Regions from separate parts of the Thermosipho sp. 1074 genome, predicted to be linked through region 2. Evidence: riboswitches for the same ligand, from Rfam matches in the RefSeq annotation. Region 2 holds a riboswitch; the other holds the start of a gene.
The links. Region 2 has a riboswitch for thiamine pyrophosphate ahead of XO08_RS08750 (sulfide-dependent adenosine diphosphate thiazole synthase). Riboswitches for the same ligand answer to the same signal wherever they lie in the genome.

Region 1 (3,434 bases), on a different contig from region 2:
GAGATGAATAAGATTTGAAAAAATGAAAGTGAAAGAGCACTTTTAAAATCAAAGAGTATTTTTGTATACATATATATGGAAACTTCAATAGTTGAATATTTTATTCCACCAAGTATTAAAACAACTGAAAAACTTGTAAAAGTATAGACATAAGTTAAAAGAAATGCTTTTAAAATTGATGGAGTTAAAATTGGAAGTTCCACTTTCCAAAAAATTCTATGTTGTTTCGCACCATCTATTTTTGCTGCTTCAACTAAACTTGCATCTATCTTTTCCCATGTTTCTCCAACTATCCTTATGAAAAGTGGAAAGTTATAGAAGACATGTCCTAGAATTACAGCGGTGAATGTATACAAAATTTTCCTATCAAATCCTAGTATTCCCAATAACTTAGTTAAGAGTCCATTTCTTCCAAAAGCCATTAAAAATCCAATGCTCATGGTAACACCAGGTAAAATAAAAGGAATTGATGACAATATTCTAAAAATAGATTTTAAAAATGGATGTGTTTTTGTTCTGGCAACAATGTATGCACCGGGTAGTCCAAGAAGCAATGTAAAAATCGATGAAACAATTGCTTGGGTTATAGTAAATTTGATAACATTTGAGTGATCTTTTATAGCGGAAAAGTTTATTCCACCAAATTTATAAAATAGAAAAAATAGGGGGACAAAAAGTCCCCCAATAACATATAACAAAGGAATTACCCACCAATAATTTCTTTTGACCATTCTTTTAATATCTCCTCTTGTTTTTCATATAAATTGGGATTTATTTTCAAAATTTTTTCCATTCTTGGCACATATTTAAATGCGTCTGGAATACTGACATTAGTTACAGGAAGCATCCATTGATTTAATGGAATTTTTTCTTGAAAATTGTCCATTAATACAAACTCTAAAAATCTTTTTGCAAGTTCCATGTTTTTTGCACCTTTTACTATTGCAGCATATTCAACTTGTACAAATGCTCCTTCTTTCATAATTACTGGTACATATGTAATTTTACCATAGTTGTAATAACTATATGCACCATCTGTGGCGTAACTTACCATGATATCTGCTTCACCAGTTTCGAGCATCTCAAACGCTTCATCCCAGCCAGGTGTTATTGTTAGTATGTTTTCTTTAAATTTTTTCCAAAAATCTAAATAGTTATCTCCATAGACAGCGATTGTCCACAACAAAAAACTAATTCCTGTGCTTGAAGTGCGTGGATCTTCCACAACTATTCTGTTTTTGAACTCTTTTTTTAATAAATCCGAAAAACTTTTCGGTGGATTTTTTACAGTGTTTTTGTTGTAAACTATTGCAATGGCACCAAAATCAAACGGTACACCGTATTCATCTTTTAATTCTGGATATTTTAATAAAGAATAATTTATCGGTGAATATTTTTCAAGTAACCCTTCTTTTTTTGCCCTATGTAGTAAAGCCTGATCAAGTCCTATTATTACGTCTGCTTTTTGCTTATCTTTTTCTAATATTAACCTTGCTAATACGGCTCCGGCATCTCCGAAAGATCTAAGATCGACTTTGCAATCATACATTTTTTCAAAAATTGGAATTACCTCATAACCAATCCCTGAGACGAAACTATCGTATGTGTAAATTACCAATGTTTGGGTAGAAAAATAAAGTACTCCAATTAGAACAAACAAGCTTACAATATATTTTTTCATTTTTTCACCTCCTAAAAAAAATCCCTCCTTTTGGAGGGTATTTCCCATCCCTCCGCCAGTATTATCTGGGTCAGGTTCAAAGGGTCGAAGGTTTCCACCTTCCTCTCAGCCCCGGAATATGGAGCTCCCCTTGGGTTAATTCTATTATACATCAGGTTGATTAATTCAAAAACATAAATTTTTACGTAAATGTTAAAACTATTCGATGTGTTAAGTTAAGCAATCGAACTGGTGTAATTTATTTGTTACATATAATTTTGTGTTTGTTTTCAAAGTTGTACAAAAATTTAATTGAAAAAAGGAAAAAGTATAATATACTAAATTAGGAAGAAAAAGGAAGGTGATTTATTTGTTCGAGGGACTACAAGAAAAACTTTCAAAGGCGTTTAAAAGTTTATCTGGAAAAGGAAAAATTACGGAAAAAAATATTAAAGAAGCTATTAGAATAGTAAAGCTTTCTTTGCTGGAAGCTGATGTTAATTATAAAGTGGTAAAAGAATTTATAGATGAAGTAAAGAAGAAAGCGTTAGGAGAAGAAGTCTTGAGATCTTTGACTCCTGATCAAATGTTTATTAAGATTTTGAAAGATGAATTAATTAGATTAATGGGGGAAAAATCGCAATTGCAAATGATTCATTCTCCTTCATATATTATGATGGTTGGATTGCAAGGAAGTGGTAAGACAACGAGTGCGGCTAAAATTGCAAATTTACTTAAAAAAAGAGGTAGAAAACCATATTTAGTCGCAGCAGATACCTATAGACCTGCGGCTATTGATCAATTGATAACTTTGGGTAAAAGGATAGACGTACCTGTCTACTATGGTGATAAAAAAAATCCAATTAAAATAGTAAAAGGGGCTTTAAAAGAAGTAAAAGATAGTGGATATGATGTAGTAATATTTGATACTGCTGGGAGATTGCACATAGATGAAGAAATGATGTCCGAATTGGTGGAAATTAAAGATATTTTAAACCCGGATGAAATTTTGATGGTAGTTGATGCAATGACTGGGCAAGATGCGGTAAACTCTGCTAAAACTTTTGATGAAAGGCTAGATGTCACGGGATTTGTGGTAACAAAGATGGATGGTGATGCAAGGGGCGGAGTGATTTTATCAATTAGATATGTTACACAAAAACCTGTGAAATTTATTGGAACCGGTGAAAAAATAGAGGACCTTGAGGAGTTTTATCCAGAAAGAATTGCAAGTAGGATATTGGGGCTTGGGGATGTTTTGACGTTAATTGAAAAGGCAGAGCAGGAACTTGATAAAGAAAAAATGAAAAATTTAGGAAAGAAAATGATAAATGCGGAGTTTACCTTGGAAGATTTTCAAGAACAGTTGAAGGAAATAAAAAAACTTGGTTCTCTTTCAAAAATTATTGATCTTTTACCAGGTGCCCCGAAGGTTGATTTAGATCAAGGTGAAAAAGAATTAAAAATAACAGAGGCGATAATAAATTCAATGACTCCTGAGGAAAGAAGAAATCCCAAGATACTTAATGCAAGCAGAAAGAAAAGGATTGCAAAAGGTAGTGGAACTAGTGTACAAGAAGTTAATAAATTAATAAAAAACTATGAGGAAATGAAAAAAATGATGAAAATGTTTAAAAAAGGAAAGTTACCATTTAATTTAAGAGGTTTTAAATTATAAAAATTTGTATGGAGGTGTTTAGTGTGGTAAGGATTAGGTTAACACGTATGGGTAAAAAGAAACAACCATTTTACAGAATTGTGGTAGTTGATCAAA
Region 2 (3,434 bases):
CAATTTTAGAAGAAATAACCCCTAATTTTACATCTTCAACAGAAGGCAATGATAAATGTTCCGAGGGAGTTACATAACAAATAAAATCCGCTCCACTTTTTGCGGCAATTGCCGCTCCAATCGATGAGGTAATATGATCATATCCAGGTGCAACATCTAAAACTATTGGCCCAAGTAAAAACACTGGAGCATTTTTCCCATACTTTTTCATTAACTCAACAGTAGACTCTATTTGATCAATTGGAACATGCCCAGGCCCCTCCAGTATTACTTGAACATTCTTACTTCGAGCTTTTTCAACTAACTCTTCAAATATAAACCACTCTTCTAATTGTAACCTATCCAACGAATCAAATAAATTCCCGGGCCTTAAAGAATCTCCTAAACTCAGTGTAACATCATATTCTCTAGCAATATCTAAAACTTCATCAAAGTATCTATAAAACGGATTTTCAAATCCATTTTTAATTATCCAACCTGCAATAATAGAACCGCCACGACTTACTATTTTCATTATTCTATTAGATTTTTTTAGTTTTTTTACAATATCTTTTGTAATACTAACATGTAAAGTAACAAAATCTACACCTTGTTTTGCATGTTTTTCAAATATTTTCAAAAAATCTTTTTCCGAAAAATCTACAACATTCCTATTTTCCTTATATGCTATGACCGCTGCATCGTAAATTGGAACAGTACCTACGGGAATATCCGAAATTGTTAATAACTCTTTTCTCTGAAAATCCAAATCTCCCCATGTAGAAAGAAGCATTACACTATCTGCTCCATATTTTCTTGATGTCCTATACTTTTCTAACTCATATTCAAAATCATCATATCCAAAAGAAGTACCAATATTTGCATTAACTTTTATTTTTAAACCCTTTCCTATCCCCATCGGATTTTTCAAAGAAACATGATTATTATTTTTTGGTATAACTATTGTCCCATCTAATAATCCTTTTACAAGATAATCAATACTTCTTCCTTCTTTTTTTGATATTTCATTAAGAATTGAAGGAACCTTACCACTTTTTATTTCATCTATTATTGTCATCCTTTCACCTCAACATCAATATTCTCGATAATAATATTTGCAATTTTAATTCCAGACTTTAACATACCACCGAATATTGGCCCCATTCTTGGACCACCCCCAACAGATACCGCGGCCATTCCCATTACAAGTAACCCCGGGAAAATTTCTTTAGTATTTTCAAGAACAAATTTTTCACCTTCTTTTGCATTCATAGGAAACTCCCTTATTTTTCCTAGAGGTAAGTCAATTGATAAATTTCTATCTATAACCATATTAACTACACTTGCAGGATGTCCAGTACCATCAATAACATATTTTGCCTTTACCGTTATAGGATCAACATGTAATCTTTGCCTTATAACAGGTGCCCAATTAATTACCACACCGTTTATTCTCTCTTTGCTCATTAGAACGTCTTCTACAAAAACATTATTAAATATTTTTGTACCCACTTTTGTTGAATTGTACAACAAAGCTGAAGCAAAATGTACGGAATCAATAGAAATAAACCCTTTAGTTTTCTTGTATTTCATATCTAGCTCTTCTAAAAACCACTCAACATCTTCCTCTACAACTAATTCATTAAATAACATCCCTCCGCCCCATGTCCCACCTCCTGGTTCATTTTTTTCTTCAAAAATTATCACATTAAACCCATTTTTCGATAAAACATATGAAGCGGCTAACGCACTAGGCCCCCCTCCAACAATTGCTACATCTACATCTAAACTTTTTTTTAATTTCTCGGTAAATTCTTCTACTATAATTTTTGAAATTTCTAAATCCCACATCTTAAATCCCTCCTTAAAAAAATTTTGCCCTCCACCGGAGGGCAAAATTTCATTTTTTTCTCTTCCCCAGTCCCTCCGCCGGTATTACCCGGTTCAGGTTCTAAGGGTCGAAGGTTTCCACCTTCCTCTCAGCTCCGGAATATGGAGCTCCCCTCGGGAAATTATTCACTTTACATGTATATTTTAACTCAATTATTTTATCAGGTCAAACTTTTCTCAATTTCTTTTATTAATTTATAAAAAAACACATAAGAATATATTCCAAATGTTAATATAGAAAACAAAATTAGATTAAAAATAGATAGTCTTGACTTTAAAACGCTCAAAATCAATTTTAAGTATAAAAGCACAAACAGTAAAGCAAGAGTTTGCGAGAAGAAATACGTAAAAATAGAAGATGTCAAATAAAGCGGAAAAAAGGAAAAAATTACAAGACTTAAAACAATATAATAAATGGATAAAACATTTATCTTTAATTCTCTTTTAATTTTTAAGCCTATTACATACAAAAAAATCAAAAAAGAGATTGATGAAAGTCCCAAAAAAACTTCTGCAAGCTCTTTATAGAAAAAATATAAAATATTTGAAAGTATCGAAAATCCCACATACATATAATATGAAATTACCACATATCTCATCCCTTCCTACTCATAAGTATAATAAAATTTTTTACTTAAGTCAATTTTTCAAGCAAGCCTGTTCAAAAAAGGAAAAAAAGGGAAAGATGAAGTTATAAATTCAACAAAGAATTTTACAAATTTATTTTGCAATATTCTAAAAAGAAAGGTAAACCACGAAAATACCTAGAACACATGATATGCAAAATTTGTGTTGTACAATTTAATAGAGTTATCCAAATAGTTTTTTGTTTAATTTTTCACATAACAATTATATCTCTTTATTTTTTAAAAAGACTCAAATAAGTTTTCTTTCAACTTCTTTCTCATTTTTTAAAGCGAGAATCCAAATTTCAACTAGGTTTTCTCCTGAAACAAATATCTTTAATCATGAAAAAAGGAAACCGAATATCGCCGATAACAACATCACAAATGTAAATATATTTCCTCTAATCATCTTTTATAATAGGCGCCATCTTGCTATTCTATTCAATTTTGAAATTGCTAATTTCCATTAGAAATAAAATTTATCCAAGGGCATGGTGTTTTTGGCGTTTTATTATGTATTCACAACAATCATCAAAAAAGTATTCGTATCCAAAATATATCTATGCCTTTTTATAAAACAAACTATGGTTACATACACGTTGTTTAAAAATCACTCTTAAAACAACAACCACAAAATTTTCTTACAAGAACGTTTGTATGAAATTTAACTTTTATTGGCATTTTTGGTTGTCGCACTGTTGTAAGAGAAAGATTCTGCTCAACGATCATCATCAAAACCTACTATAGCATGTATCTCAATAGGTAAATGGCCAAGCTGTTTTGCCCTGTAACCAAATCCAAAAGCTATTTCATCGTTTGAAGCAAAAATCGCTTCAGGGTCGATTAAAAAAATAGCCTCACTCACTTTTTCCATGTCTTCTTTTGTAAAATTATCCAAAAAAACAAACGACTCATCATACTTTATTCCACTACTCTAAA

Region 1: another riboswitch for thiamine pyrophosphate. It lies ahead of XO08_RS00470 (thiamine ABC transporter substrate binding subunit); the one in region 2 lies ahead of XO08_RS08750 (sulfide-dependent adenosine diphosphate thiazole synthase).

What each region holds. Positions count from the first base shown of each region.
Region 1 covers NZ_LBEX01000003.1:22,951-26,384, reverse strand. Annotated here, with positions in the region: gene XO08_RS00475 (iron ABC transporter permease) at 1-698, opposite strand, end outside; gene XO08_RS00470 (thiamine ABC transporter substrate binding subunit) at 704-1,681, opposite strand; TPP riboswitch at 1,712-1,822, opposite strand; gene ffh (signal recognition particle protein) at 2,031-3,338, shown strand; gene rpsP (30S ribosomal protein S16) at 3,362-3,434, shown strand, end outside.
Region 2 covers NZ_LBEX01000018.1:378,130-381,563, reverse strand. Annotated here, with positions in the region: gene thiC (phosphomethylpyrimidine synthase ThiC) at 1-1,057, opposite strand, end outside; gene XO08_RS08750 (sulfide-dependent adenosine diphosphate thiazole synthase) at 1,054-1,830, opposite strand; TPP riboswitch at 1,883-1,994, opposite strand; gene XO08_RS08745 (DUF4234 domain-containing protein) at 2,031-2,468, opposite strand; gene XO08_RS08740 (hypothetical protein) at 3,214-3,393, opposite strand.